DNA from 2 places in the Lysobacter sp. Soil_N_51 genome. Region 2 is predicted to be linked to the other one. Evidence: riboswitches for the same ligand, from Rfam matches in the RefSeq annotation. Region 2 holds a riboswitch; the other holds the start of a gene.
What was found. Region 2 has a riboswitch for glycine ahead of gcvP (aminomethyl-transferring glycine dehydrogenase). Riboswitches for the same ligand answer to the same signal wherever they lie in the genome.
Positions count from the first base shown of each region.

Region 1: linked by a shared signal. The riboswitch ahead of AC3A4T_RS18290 (trimeric intracellular cation channel family protein) and the one ahead of gcvP (aminomethyl-transferring glycine dehydrogenase) in region 2 are both predicted to bind glycine.

Region 1 covers NZ_JBDGLR010000009.1:128,864-136,490, forward strand. The annotation lists gene acs (acetate--CoA ligase) at 1-1,630, opposite strand, end outside; gene AC3A4T_RS18275 (DcaP family trimeric outer membrane transporter) at 2,054-3,448, shown strand; gene AC3A4T_RS18280 (MFS transporter) at 3,666-5,330, shown strand; gene AC3A4T_RS18285 (uracil-DNA glycosylase family protein) at 5,536-6,117, shown strand; gene AC3A4T_RS18290 (trimeric intracellular cation channel family protein) at 6,253-6,858, opposite strand; glycine riboswitch at 7,050-7,157, opposite strand; gene AC3A4T_RS18295 (hypothetical protein) at 7,597-7,627, opposite strand, start outside.
Region 2 covers NZ_JBDGLR010000001.1:442,229-449,855, forward strand. The annotation lists gene AC3A4T_RS02055 (multidrug effflux MFS transporter) at 1-746, opposite strand, end outside; gene AC3A4T_RS02060 (VOC family protein) at 746-1,201, opposite strand; glycine riboswitch at 1,590-1,685, shown strand; gene gcvP (aminomethyl-transferring glycine dehydrogenase) at 1,901-4,762, shown strand; gene AC3A4T_RS02070 (hypothetical protein) at 4,987-5,208, opposite strand; gene AC3A4T_RS02075 (hypothetical protein) at 5,572-6,054, shown strand; gene AC3A4T_RS02080 (hypothetical protein) at 6,197-7,381, shown strand; gene AC3A4T_RS02085 (lysylphosphatidylglycerol synthase domain-containing protein) at 7,444-7,627, opposite strand, start outside.

The DNA.
Region 1 (7,627 bases), on a different contig from region 2:
CCTTCGGATGCGAGACCAGCGCGCTCTCGACCTCGGCGGTGCCGATGCGATGGCCGCTGACGTTGATCACGTCGTCGACGCGGCCGGTGATCCAGTAATACCCATCCGCGTCGCGGCGGCAGCCGTCGCCGGTGAAGTAGGTGCCCGGGTAGGTGCGGAAATACGTTTCGATGAAACGCGGATGATCGCCATAGACCGTGCGCATCTGCCCCGGCCAGGAATCCTTGAGCACCAGATTGCCTTCGGCCTCACCTTCCAGTTCCCCGCCGTTGGCGTCGACCAAGGCCGGCTGCACGCCGAAGAACGGCTGGGTCGCCGAACCGGGCTTGAGGTCGATCGCGCCCGCGAGCGGGCTGATCAGGATGCCGCCGGTCTCGGTCTGCCACCAGGTGTCGACGATCGGGCAACGCGAATCGCCGACCACCTCGTAATACCAGCGCCAGGCTTCGGGATTGATCGGCTCGCCGACCGTGCCGAGCAGGCGCAGCGAGGAACGCGAGGTCTTCTTGACCGGTTCGTCGCCGTCGCGCATCAGCGCGCGGATCGCGGTCGGCGCGGTGTAGAAGATCGTGACCTGATGCTTGTCGATCACGTTCCAGAACCGCGATACGTCCGGATAGTTCGGCACGCCTTCGAACACCAGCGCGGTCGCGCCGTTGGCCAGCGGGCCGTAGACGATGTAGCTGTGGCCGGTGACCCAGCCGACGTCGGCGGTGCACCAGTAAACATCGTCCTCGCGCAGGTCGAACACCGCTTCGTGGGTGAACGCGGCATAGGTCAGATAACCGCCGGTGGTGTGCAGCACGCCCTTGGGCTTGCCGGTGCTGCCGGAGGTGTAGAGGATGAACAACGGGTCTTCCGCGTTCATGCGCTCGGGTTCGCAGGTGTCGGGCTGGCCTTCGATCACCGCGTCGTACCAGCGGTCGCGCGGCATCTGCATGTCGACCGCGGCGCCGGTGTGGCGCACCACCAACACGGTTTCGACCGAGTTGGTGCCCGGCAGTTTCAACGCCGCATCGACGTTGGCCTTGAGCGGAATCTTCTTGCCGCCGCGCAGACCTTCATCGGCGGTGATGACGAGTTTGCTGGTGCAGTCGGCGATGCGGTCGGCGATCGAATTCGGCGCGAACCCGCCGAACACCACCGAGTGGATCGCGCCGACCCGCGCGCAGGCCAGCATCGCCACCACCGCTTCGGGAATCATCGGCAGGTAGATGGTGATGCGATCGCCCTTCTTGACCCCGAGGTTGCGCAGCGCATTCGCCAGACGGCACACGCGCGCATGCAGCTCGCGGTAGGTGATGGGCTCGGCCGGCAGGTTCGGATCGTCGTGCTCGAACAACAGCGCGGTCTTGTCGCCGCGCGTGGCCAGGTGCCGGTCCAGGCAATTGACGCTGGCGTTGAGCTCGCCGTCCTCGTACCACTTGATGCGGAAATCACGCAGATCGTAGCTGACGTTCTTGATCTTGGTCGGCGCCTTGAACCACTCCAGCCGCTGCGCGACGCGGCCCCAGAACGCTTCGGGATCGCTGATCGACTCGGCGTACAGGCGTTGGTAATCCTCGCGCCGATAACGCGACTGGGCGGCGAAGTCCTCGTCGACGGGATAGACGCTGGCGGGGTGACTCATTGCGGGCTCCTGCGGAAGGCCGGGAATCGGGAATCGGGAATCGGGAATCGGGAATCGGGAATCGGGAATCGAAAAAGCTTAGACCACGATGATGCCGTGCCGATGCTCGATCTGCGAACTGTAGGTGTTGGCCATCCAGTGTGCCGCAATGCACAACGCATCGCAGAAGCATCGCTTTAGACCTTGGTCTAAAAGGCCGGGAATGGGGAATCGGGAATCGGAGCAGGCAGAACCGCTTTACCGATTCCCGACTCCCGATTCCCCATTCCCGCCCCCTAGACCTTGGTCGTAAACCACGCATACAGGTGCGCTTTTTACGACCAATGGCGAATGGTGACCCACTCGGGGCGCGCGCAGGCTGGCCGCGGCCGCACCGTTCGGGCGGCATTCTTCGGGAGGGGAATCATGACTGTCACTCGCGTGATGACACGCAACGCCGCGCCGCGCGCAACGATCCGACGGCGGCCGCTGGCCGCGGCCTTGCTGGTCGCACTGGCCCTGCCCGGGCTGGCCTTCGCCCAGACCGCGAAGGAAAAAGAACTCGAAGCGCGCGTCGCCGATCTGGAACGCATGGTCCAGCAACTGGTGTCGCAACAGCAGCAGGTCCAGACCCAGGTCACCGAGGTCAAGGCCGCGCAGGCCAGCGCGCCGGTCGCCGCGGTCGCCACGCCGGGCAAGCCGGGCCTGCAGACCGCGCCGATCAACCCGGGCGCGAATCCCGGCACGCGTTTCAGCTACGGCGGCTTCATCAAGCTCGACGCCTCGGTCACCTCGACCAACGACGGCGACATCGCCGACGGTTCGGTCGGTCGCTTGTTCTACGTGCCCAAGGCGATTCCGGTCGGCGGCGGCGGCAATCGCGAGGGCAGCGCCGACACCGACATGGGCGCGAACTTCTCGCGCTTCTGGTTCGCCACCGACACCGATCTGGACAGCGGCGACAAGCTCAAGGGCTATCTCGAATTCGATCTGTTCGGCGGCGGCACCACCGCGTTCACCGGCAACGAGATCGCCACCAACACCTATGCACTGACCTTGCGCCAAGCGTACGTGAGCTGGAACAAGTGGCTGGCCGGCCAGACCTGGTCGAACTTCCAGGACACCGCGGCGCTGCCGGACACGGTCGACTTCCTCGGCCCCACCGAGGGCACGGTGTTCGTGCGTCAGGCGCAGTTGCGCTACACCAGCGGCCCGTGGTCGTTCTCGATCGAAAACCCGGAGACGGTGTACACGCCGTTCCGCGGCAACATGGCCCAGGTCGCCGGCGACGATGGCGCGGTCCCCGACGTCACCGCGCGCTACACAGCCAAGGGCGACTGGGGTCATTTCAGCGTCGGCGCCCTGGCGCGTCAGCTCAAGTACCAGACCGGCCGGATCAACGACAGCAACACCGGTTACGGCGTCAGCGTTTCGGGCAAGTGGAATCTCGGCGCCAAGGACGACCTGCGGTACATGGTCACCGCCGGCAGCGGCATCGGCCGTTACATCGGCCTGGCGCTCAACAACGACGCGGTGCTCGACGCGAACGGCGATCTGGAAAACATCGACGTGATCTCCGGCTTCGTCGGCTGGCGCCACGTGTTCACCCCGAAGCTGCGCGGCAACCTGTTCTATTCGCGCGCGCAGTACGATCAGGACACGGCGTTGACCGGAACCGGCATCACCCACTCGGCGCAGTCGGCGCACATCAACCTGATTTACACCCCGATTCCGAAGCTCGACGTGGGCGCGGAGTACATCTGGGGCCAACGCGAGATCGAAACCGGCGACAAGGGCGAGATCAATCGTTTGCAGACGCATGTGAAGTACAGCTTCTGATGATGCGTTCCGATCGCGGCGCTCTCTCCTGCCGTCATTCCCGCGAACGCGGGAATCCAGCGACTTTCGTGCCGCTGCGATTAAAGACACTGGATTCCCGCGTTCGCGGGAATGACGTTGGGAGAGATTCGCGCGCTGCGATCAAACACCGTTTCTGACACAGAAAACCCCGGCGGGCCCCCAAGCCCGCTCCTTCCCACTGTTCGGGGGAACAGACATGTCCAGCACCGCCGCAAACGCGCCGCCGTCCACCGCGCCGCTGACCAAAGGTCATAAGAAAGTCATTTTCGCTTCAAGCCTCGGCACCGTATTCGAGTGGTACGACTTCTATCTGTACGGTTCGCTCGCGGTCATCATCGGCAAGCAGTTCTTCGGCGGCCTCAACGAGACCAGCCAGTTCATCTTCGCCCTGCTCGCGTTCGCCGCCGGCTTCGCGGTGCGTCCGTTCGGCGCGCTGGTGTTCGGCCGGCTCGGCGACATGATCGGACGCAAATACACCTTCCTGGTCACCATCGTCTTGATGGGCATTTCGACCTTCCTGGTCGGCATCCTGCCCAGTTACGCCACCATGGGCATCGCCGCGCCGGTGATCCTGATCGTGTTGCGATTGCTGCAGGGCCTCGCGCTCGGCGGCGAGTACGGCGGCGCGGCGACCTACGTCGCCGAGCACGCGCCCAACGGCAAGCGCGGTCTGTATACGAGCTTCATCCAGACCACCGCGACCATCGGCCTGTTCCTGTCGCTGCTGGTGATCTGGGCCTGCCGCAACTGGCTGGGCAAGGACGACTTCGAAGCCTGGGGCTGGCGCATCCCGTTCTGGTTCTCGGTGATCCTGCTCGGCGTGTCGGTGTGGATCCGCATGCAGTTGGCCGAATCGCCGCTGTTCCAGCAGATGAAGGCCGAGGGCAAGACCTCCAAGGCGCCGATCACCGAGAGCTTCTTCTCCAGGAACGGCAAGATCGCGTTGCTCGCCCTGCTCGGCGCGACCGCGGGCCAGGCGGTGGTGTGGTACGGCGGCCAGTTCTACTCGCTGTTCTTCCTGACCAAGACCCTCGGCATGGACCCGAACCAGGCCGACATCCTGATCGCCATCGCGCTCGCGCTGGCCACCGGCGGCTTCATCCTGTTCGGCTGGCTGTCGGACAAGATCGGGCGCAAGAAGATCGTGCTGGCCGGCTGCCTGATCGCGGTGTTCACCTACTTCCCGGTGTTCAAGGCGCTCACCCACAACGTCAATCCGGCGCTGGAAGCCGCGGTCGCCGCTTCGCCGGTCACCGTCACCGCCGATCCGGAACGTTGCGCGTTCCAGTTCGATCCGGTCGGCAAGGCCGCGTTCAAGCAGTCGTGCGACGTGATCAAGTCGGCGTTGGCCAAGAAGGGCATTCCCTACATCAACGCGGCCGGCCCGGCCGGCAGTCTGGCGACGGTGAGCATCGGCGGCGCGAGCTTGAACAGCTTCGAGGGCGAAGCGCTCGACAGCGCGGCGTTCAAGGCGCAGTCCGAGGCGTTCGGCAAGGAACTCAGCGCGGCATTGACCACCGCCGGCTATCCGGCCAAGGCCGACCCGGCGCAGATCAACAAGCCGATGGTGATCGCGCTGCTGACCTTCCTGGTGCTGTTGGTGACCATGGTCTACGGCCCGATCGCGGCATGGCTGGTCGAACTGTTCCCGACCCGCATCCGCTACACCTCGATGTCGCTGCCGTACCACATCGGCAACGGCTGGTTCGGCGGCTTCCTGCCGTTCACCGCCTTCGCCATCGTCGCCGCCACCGGCGATATCTACAGCGGTCTGTGGTATCCGATCATCGTCGCGTCGATGACCGTGGTGATCGGCGCGCTGTTCCTGCCGGAAACCAAGGATCGCGATATCACTTTGTGATCGCCTGAAACTTGCGGTACACACGAAGCGACAACGCCGGCGAAAGCCGGCGTTGTTGTTTGCGTATCGCAACGATGACGGGCGTCGTGCCAGATGCCATCGCAACTGCGACGCCGGTCGCACACGAATTGCCTGCCGGCCGGCCAGGCGCGGGACCTGAACGCCGCGCATCGACGCCGGCCCTGGCAAGCCCTAGCATCGGGCCATGTCCTCCCTGCCGACCCTGCTGGACGAGGTGCGCGCCTGCACCCGTTGCGAAGCGCACCTGCCGCACGGGCCGCGGCCGGTGGTGCAGGTGGGCGCGAGTGCGCGGATCCTGATCGCCGGGCAGGCGCCGGGACGCAAGGTCCACGAGAGCGGCATCCCGTTCGACGATGCCAGCGGCGAGCGGCTGCGCGCGTGGCTGGGGCTGTCGCGCGAGCTGTTCTACGACGCCGAGCGGGTCGCGATCCTGCCGATGGGGTTCTGCTTTCCCGGCACCGGCCGCGCCGGCGATCTGCCGCCGCGACCGGAATGCGCGCCGACCTGGCGCGCGCGGCTGATGTCGCGCTTGAATCATCTGCAACTGACCCTGGTCGTGGGCCAGTACGCGCAGGCCTATCACCTGCCCGACGCCGGCGCGTCATTGACCCAGGCCGTGCTGGCATGGCGCGACACTTGGCCCACCGTGGTCGCGCTGCCGCATCCGAGCCCGCGTAACAATCTGTGGCTCAAGCGCAATGCCTGGTTCGAACGCGAACTGGTGCCGCTGCTGCGCGAGCGGGTCGCGCAGGTGCTTGCCGATTGATCAAGCCAATGACGCCGAATCGATTGGCGCGCAACTGAGTCAGACGAAGCCGGGGCTCGCGTGAGCGCCTGGATCGCTCCGATCGCCGTCGCATCATTCAAGCTCGTCGTTCGCGCTCGGGTCATGCCGTCGCGATCACTGATAAACGAACTTCGGCATTTCCCACTCGTAACGGATCGCCAGCAGGTGCAGCGCGAAACCGCCGCCGAGGCATAGCAACACACTTACGTTTTCGGCCACGCCGAGGCGCAACAGCAGCAGATAGACCACGCCGGTCAACAGCGAGATCACCGCGTACAACTCGCGCTGGAACACCAGTGGAATCTCGTTGCACAGCACGTCGCGCAACACGCCGCCGAACGCACCGGTCAGCATGCCGGCGATCACCACGATCGCGGGCTGATGGCCGGCTTCGCGCGCCACCGCGCAGCCGATCAGGGTGAATGCGATCAGGCCCAGCGCGTCCAGCCACAGGAAAGTGCGGCGCAGGTAATGCAGTTTCTTGGCCAGGAACGTAGCCGCGATCGCCGCGCCGATGGTGTAGCCCAGGTACTCGGGATGGCGCACCCAGCCCAGCGGGTAGTGGCCGAGCACGATGTCGCGCAGCGAGCCGCCGCCGAGCGCGGTGACGCAGGCGATGATGACCACGCCGAACAGGTCCATGCGCCGCCGCCCGGCGGACAGCGCGCCGGTCATGGCTTCGGCGCTGATGGCGATGAGGTAGATGATCTGCAGCAACATGGCGGTGCTCCGTAGGACGATGCGGGAGAACCGTAGCCATGCGACGCAAACACCACGCGTGATGCGATGCCCCGCATGCGACCACCGACCGTGGCGGCGCGCGCGAAGCGACGCTGCGCGGCGGCGGGCCGCGCAGCGCGCATGCACTCATGAGTTTGCGCGGCATCGTCGAACGACGAAGGCCACGGCGCCGCTCCCGCTGTCCTTTTACCTGAGAGTTTGGGCGGCCCGGCGCGTTCGCGTCGGCCCGCTTGCCCCTTCGGTGGGCCGCGTGGCGGCCTCTCTCCAGATCGGCGATGGTGTCCGCAGTGTTTCGGCCGAACGGCCGAGCCTGAGCGATTATGGGAGCCTGCGCCTTCGGCGGGCATCGGCCGCGGGGCCGGCGCCACTCTTCTGCGAACGGGGCGGATGGTAGCAGGTGCCGGTGCGAACGATGGTTGCGCGGACTGTGGCCTGATCGCCGCGGTGAACCTCCGGCCATGCCCCTATTGTAGTTGCGCTGCACAGTGGCTGAGTAACCGCAACTGCCCCAGTTCATGCTGTTGCTGTTCCCCCCTTTGCAAAAGGGGGGAGAGGGGATTCGCTTTGGCTTTGGCTTTGGCTTTGGACGTTGCCGCTGCCGTTGCTTTGATTGATAAAGCCAAAAAGCAAAAGCGAATCCCCCTGCCCCCTTTTGCAAAGGGGGGAACAGCAAAAGCGGAATCGCAATCCCGCCCCCCCTTGCAGGAGCGGCTTCGATCAACGCGGCGACGCGGGATCGGTCAGGGCC
Region 2 (7,627 bases):
AGCTTGAGGATGTCGAGCACGAACGCCGGCGCCGAGGCGATGTACAGGAACAACGCGCCAAAGTTGAACGCACCGGCCGCGGTCAGGCGCTGGAAACGCGGGTTGAGGAAGATCGCGACGTAATCGCGCAGCAAGCGCTTGGGCTTGAGCGCCAGCCGCGCCTGCGGCGGATGGGTTTCCGGCAGCAGCACGATCACCGCCGCCAGCAGCAGCACCGAGAAACCGACCAGGAACCAGAAGATCGCCGGCCAGTGCGCCCAGCCCAGGATCCAGCCGCCGATGATCGGCGCGATCGCCGGGGCGATGCCGAAGATCATCATCACCTGGCTCATCAGCCGCTGCGCATCGTCGCCGTGCAGCACGTCGCGGATCACCGCGCGTCCGACGATCAGGCCAACACCCGCCGAAAGCCCTTGTACCGCGCGAAAGAAAAGCAAAGTAGGCAGATCGGTAGACAACGCACAAGCCACCGAAGCCAGCGTAAACACCCCCAACCCACCAATAATCACCTTACGCCGCCCGATCGCATCCGACAGCGGCCCATGCACGATGCTCATCAGCGCATACGCGACCAGATACACGCTGATGGTCTGCTGCATCTGCAGCTTGTCCGCGCCCAGTTCGGCGCCCATCGCCGGAAACGCCGGGAAGATGGTGTCGATCGAGAACGGCCCGAACATCGCCAGGCCGCCCAGCAGCAGGGCCAGGCGACGGATCGACAACGGCGCCTTGACGGAAGCGTTCATCAGGTGACCGCGCCCGAGGCCTGGGTGTCGATCGGCACTTCGTCCGGCGGGCCCTTGAGCTCGACCAGATTGCCTTCCGGGTCGAACAAGTATTGCGACGGGCCTTCGCCCTCGGCGCCGTAGCGCGAACCGAAGTCGCCGATGCGCACGCCGTGCGCGGCCAGATGAGCCACGATCGCCTCGCGGTCGAACGGCTCGGCCCGAAGGCACAGATGATCCATGTTGCGGCCCTCCTCGCCCGGCGCGGCGCCGCCCATGCGGCCGATCTTGCCGTCCACGTCGACCAGATCGATCAGCGAGGCGCCGGCGCGCAACTGCACCAGCCCGATCGGGTCCTGGCGCCGCTCGACCGTGCAGCCGAGCACATCGCAATAGAAGGCGATCATCGCGGCGGTGTCGCGCACGCGCAGCACCACGTGATCGAGTTGCATCAGCTGAAACGGTCGCGCGCTCATGTCGGCGTCGGGGCTTGGGGGGAGACTTCACAGCATACAACCGCGCGGGGATGCGATCGGGCGGAGAAGTTGTTTTGATTTGTTGATTGAGGGTGGTGGATGCGGGGCTGTTGGTAGCGCTCTTGTCGTCATCATCCTGGGTTGGTAACTCGCACTCGCGATGATCTCTCCCACCGTCATTCCCGCGAAGGCGGGAATGACGGACTGAGAGATTCGTATCTACGGAGGAATCCTTACCCAAACGACGGCTGTCATGTACCGCGCCCATCGTCGCGGCATCCTCCGGCCCGCCCCCGAACCGACCCCAAACCTCACCCCACCGCCCCAACCCTGAACCCGCTCCAGCCCCTGCCCCCAAACCCCATCCCCGGCTATAATCCCCGGCTTGAAACACCCGGTGGGAGAAGCGCCCCGGCCCCAGGCCTGGACCGCTGCCGAAGGCGCAACGCCCGTAATCGCTCAGGCCCCATACCGCCGCGTGTACAAACTCTGGAGAGACCGACCACCCGCGATCCAGCGGGTGGAACCGGCGCCGAAGGGGCACGAAGCCAGCGCGGAACGGAGCGGCCCCCAACGGCCATCCCTCCCCAGCCGTCACACCGCAGCCTGACCGCAGCGGGGCTTCCAAACTCTCAGGCAAAAGGACAGAGGGGCGCCTCGCGTGCGGCACCGCACGCTGCCAAAGGACGCCCCCTGCCCATGACGAACGTATCCCTGCGCGAGCTCGAGCACCACGACGCCTTCATCGAGCGCCATATCGGCCCCAACGACGCCGAAATCGGCCACATGCTGGGCAAGGTCGGCTACGACTCGCTCGAAGCGCTGACCGATGCGATCGTGCCCGGCTCGATCAAGTCGACCCAGCCGCTGGCCCTGCCGACCGCGATCAGCGAAGTCGAAGCGCTGGCCAAGATCCGCGCCATCGCCACCCAGAACAAGGTCTTCCGCAGCTTCATCGGCCGCGGTTACTACGGCACCCACACCCCCAACGTCATCCTGCGCAACATCCTGGAAAACCCGGCGTGGTACACGGCGTACACCCCGTACCAGGCGGAAATCTCGCAGGGCCGCATGGAAGCGCTGATCAACTTCCAGACCATGGTCGCCGACCTGACCGGGATGGAGATCGCCAACGCGTCCCTGCTCGACGAAGGCACCGCCGCGGCCGAAGCGATGACCCTGGCCAAGCGTTCGGCCAAGTCCAAGTCCGACACTTTCTTCGTCTCGAAGAACATTCACCCGCAGACGCTGGAAGTGCTGCGCACCCGCGCCGAGCCGCTCGAGATCAAGCTGCACATCGCCGATGACGCCGACGCGCTGACCGTCGACGCGTTCGGCGCGCTGCTGCAGTACCCCGACACCTTCGGCGGCGTCCACGACTACCAGGCCGTGTCCGACGCGGTGCACGCGCGCGGCGGCATCGTCGCGATCGCCAGCGACCTGCTCGCGCTGACCCTGCTCAAGGCACCGGGCGAATTCGGCGCCGACATCGTGGTCGGCAACACCCAGCGCTTCGGCGTGCCGTTCGGTTTCGGCGGCCCGCACGCCGGCTTCATGGCCTGTCGCGACGCGTTCAAGCGTTCGATGCCGGGCCGTTTGATCGGCGTGTCGGTCGACACCGACGGCAAGCCGGCCTACCGCCTGACCCTGCAGACCCGCGAGCAGCACATTCGCCGCGAAAAGGCGACCTCGAACATCTGCACCGCGCAGGTGCTGCTCGCGGTCATGGCCAGCATGTACGCGGTCTATCACGGCCCCGACGGCCTGACCCGCATCGCCCGCCGCGTGCATCGCCAGGCCGCGATCCTCGCCGCCGCGCTGCGCGGCGCCGGCATCACCGTCGCCGACGGTTTCTTCGACACCCTGCACGTCAGCGGCATCGATGCGGATGCGATCCACGCCAAGGCGCGCGCGGCCGGCATCAATCTGCGTCCGATCGACGCTGCCAGCCTGAGCCTGAGCCTGGACGAAACCGTCGCCCGCGACGATCTGAGCGCGCTGGCCGGCCTGTTCGGCGCCACCCTCGACATCGACGCGCTCGACGCCGCCACCGCCGACGCGATCCCGTCCGCGCTGGTGCGCAAGTCCGCGTTCCTGCAGCACCCGGTGTTCAACACCCATCACAGCGAACACGAACTGCTGCGCTACATGCGCTCGCTGGCCGACAAGGACCTGGCGATGGATCGCACCATGATCCCGCTGGGCAGCTGCACGATGAAACTCAACGCCACCGCCGAGATGATCCCGGTGACCTGGCCCGAGTTCGGCAACATCCATCCGCTCGCCCCGGCCGAACAGACCGCCGGCTACAAGCAGCTGATCGAAGAACTCGAAGCGATGCTGGTCGAATGCACCGGCTACGACGCGGTCAGCCTGCAGCCGAACTCCGGCGCGCAGGGCGAGTACGCCGGCCTGCTGGCGATCCGCGCCTATCACCGCTCGCGCGGCGAAGGTCATCGCGACATCTGCCTGATTCCCGATTCGGCCCACGGCACCAACCCGGCCTCGGCGCAGATGTGCGGCATGACCGTCGTGGTCACCAAGACCGACGCCAACGGCAACGTCGATGTCGCCGACATCCAGCGCGCCGCGGAGAAATACAGCGACCGTCTGGCCGCGATCATGATGACCTACCCGTCCACGCACGGCGTGTTCGAAGAGGAAGTGGTCGAGATCTGCGAGATCATCCACAAGCACGGCGGTCAGGTGTACACCGACGGCGCCAACATGAACGCCCTGGTCGGCGTGGCCAAGCCCGGCAAGTGGGGCTCGGACGTGTCGCACCTCAATCTGCACAAGACCTTCTGCATTCCGCACGGCGGCGGCGGCCCGGGTGTCGGCCCGTGCGCGGTCAAGTCGCACCTCGCGCCGTTCCTGCCAAAGACGGTCGATGGCGAAGGCGTGGTCGGCATGGTCAGCGCGGCGAGCTTCGGCTCGGCGAGCATCCTGCCGATCTCGTGGATGTACATCACCCTGATGGGCACCCAGGGCCTGCGCAAGGCGACCCAGGTCGCGCTGCTCAACGCCAACTACATCGCCAAGCGCCTGGAGCCGCATTACGAAACGCTCTACACCGGCCGCAACGGCCTGGTCGCGCACGAGTGCATCCTCGACCTGCGCCCGCTCAAGGACGCCACCGGCATCAGCGCCGAGGACGTGGCCAAGCGCCTGATCGACTTCGGCTTCCACGCCCCGACCCTGAGCTTCCCGGTCGCCGGCACCTTGATGGTCGAGCCGACCGAGAGCGAATCGCAGCACGAACTGGACCGCTTCATCGACGCGATGATCCAGATCCGCGACGAAATCCGCGCGGTCGAAGACGGCCGCCTGGACCGCGAGGACAACCCGCTCAAGCACGCGCCGCACACCGCGACCCAGGTCACCGCGAGCGAATGGACCCACGCCTACCCGCGCGAACTGGCCGCCTTCCCGCTGCCGTCGCTGAAGCTGCAGAAGTACTGGCCGCCGGTGTCGCGCGTGGACAACGTCTACGGCGACAAGAACGTCATGTGCGCATGCATTCCGATCGATGCGTACAAGGAAGAGGAAGCCGAGGCGTAAGCGGCTTTGTCCCGACCTCGATGCAGGCAAAAGGGCTTCGCGGATGCGAAGCCCTTTTTCTTTGCGTCGCGCCTTGCCTGCCGCGCGCAGCGCCCCGGCGCCATCTGCGCGGCGAAACCGCGACGCAAGGCGTCGATGCTCCGATGAGCCGCGATGAGCCGCGAATCGCCATTCGCCGCGCCAGAAAACCAAGGTCGACGGCCGACCACGCGATGCGTGCGCCGTCACATCCGCGACTGCCCACTTGCACGCCCCTCACCGTGTCCGGTTGCCCGACGCATCCCGAATTTGCGGCGCGCGATCCGCGCTGATCGATGTAACCACAAGATCATCGAACGCATTAAAAGATCGCGATCGCAGTTCATTGCGCGCGCCATCATCGATTCCGTGCTCATGCGCTTTTCGTTCAGAGCGAGCGGAGCGTTCACGACGATCACGTCTTCCAATCATGCGACGCCTGTTTCGAGCCCATTAAAAACGGCCAACGAAGTAAGACGCTCGAATCGGCCATGCGATGAAAAACGCGAATCAAGGTCGCGACCGACACATATCCGCGCGCCTCGCGCGCGTGCAAACAAAACATCCCGCGCGCCGGAAACATCGCGCGACCCAATCCTCAGTTCACATGAGTCTGCGGTTGCAGTAACCGAACCCACGCGCACGCGCCCTCGCTTTGTCGCCGCTTGTCACGTTATTGACGATTGCGAAGCGATAAAAGTGATGCCACGAACTCACCGAAAGTCACACGAAAACTGTTCCGTCCGACTTCGCGAAATAATTTTCAGAACCGTAAAAACAGGGGGAAACTCATGGCCGCAACCGCGCGCCTTCCCAAGGCTTTACTCTGCGTCACCGCCGTTATCCTGATCGCGCTGGCGTGGAAACCTTGGCATAGAGACACGCCTTCATATTCGCGCGATGCGTCGACGCCGACCACGGCCTCCACACCCGCCGACTCGCCGAAATCCGTCGCTACCACGCCCCAAACCGCGCCGATCATGACCACCACGATGCGCGCCGCGGCCGTGGCGGCCGAGCACACGCGCAGCGCGAGCGCGCAGGCGCAACCGCCTCGCAACTACACCGGGCCGGACGGCAAGCAACACGAGATCGTCTACAACCAAGGCCTGAACCTGTCGCCGGGCGCGCGCGAACAACTCAAGCGCGAGTTGCTGGCGCAGATGCGCAAACAACCCGAGGCGGTGTCGCGCATCTATCAGATCAGCCCGAACGATATCGCCGCCGTCGTCGCCGGCACCAAGCCCTTCCCCGAGAAGTTGCTCGATCAGTAAGCGGACTCGGCATTCGGCGGCGAACAGCCTTCGAAGACCAGCCGTGCTTCAGCCCGGATGCGGCCCCAGCGAAGCGTCCGGTTCGGAACGACCACCCATGGGCAAGCGCCCATGACCTTTATGGACGAGAGGGTTCCTTATCATGAAAGCCTATAAATACTGCTTGTTGGCGGCGGCCCTGTGCTGCTCGAACGCGTTGGCGCAGACCAGCGACGGTTACGGCACCTCGCTGCGGATTCCGCTCGTGGTCAACAGCTCGACCTATTCCTCCACCTTGTTCGTGCGCAACGGCGGCGACAGCGAAGCCAGCGTCAAGGTCACCTACTACGGCGCGCCGGGCACGCCGTTCGCCGGCACGCGCCCGTGCTCGACCCTGACCGTCGCCGCCGGCGCGGTGGCGAGCAGCGACCTGGCCACGCTGTGCTCGGTCCCGGTCAGCGCGACCAGCAATTACGGCCAGCTCGCGCTGGAGGAACAGAGCGCGGCCAACGTGGCGATCTCGGGCTATTCCCGGATTCAATCGGCGGCCGGACAAGGCTTCTCGGTGGAATCGTTCAAGGTCGGCTCGCTGAGCGGCGGCTCGACCACCTCCGCGGTCGCCGGCCTGCGCCGTCAGGCCGCCGCGCCGGGCTATCAGAGCAACTGCTTCATCAGCGCGCTCGGCGAACCGGTGTCGGTGAGCTGGTCGCTGCGCACCGGCGCCGGCGCGCCGCTCGGCAGCCCGCAGGTCAGCAACCTCAGCGCCAACGAAACCATCCGCTATCTCGACGTGTTCAACGTGGTCGGCGCGGCCGCGGGCGATTACTCCAACGTCCAGGCGGTGTTCACCGAGTCCACCGCCAGCACCAATCCGGGCTATGTGGCCTACTGCACCACCCAGGACAACACCTACTTCGGCGGCGATTTCCGCATCGCCAAGGAAATCGATCCGGCCGATCAACGTTCCAAGAAAGTCGGCGTGTCGCTGGACAGCTCGCTCGGCACCTTGCTCGGCCTGGCCAGCGGCCAGGATCAGTTCGGCCTGTACCTGCAGCATCCCGACTGGGTGCAGTGCCGGATCAACGGCGCCGCCGCCAATCAGCTGGAAATGCGCCTGGAAGATCCGCAGGGCAACGTCGTCGCCGGCGGTAACAACGTCAGCTCGTTCCAGAAGGTCTATCTGGGCGAACGCAGCACCCGCAACGACGGCGCGCACGGTCTGTGGAAACTCAAGGTCGAGACGCGCAACCTGCTGAGCCTGCCGGTGAATTACGGCCTGACCTGCGAGTCCGGCAACGGCTCCAACCCGCCGTTGTTCGTCAATCACTCGGTCATCGAAGAGTTCTGAGAAACAGCGACTCATCGCCTGAATACGGTTCCGTCCGCGCCGCGGGCGGAACCGTTTCCGCATCAACGGCGACCAACGCTCAAAACAAAACTGAGCAAGGCGAACAGCGCTTCGGCGAAGGTGATCGCCACCCGCCAGGCCAGCGCCAGCATCGCCGCATTGGCCGCGCCGAGCAACGGACTCAGGCACCAGAACAGACCGGCCTCGCGCACGCCCAGGCCCGCCGGTACGAACAGCGCGGCCACT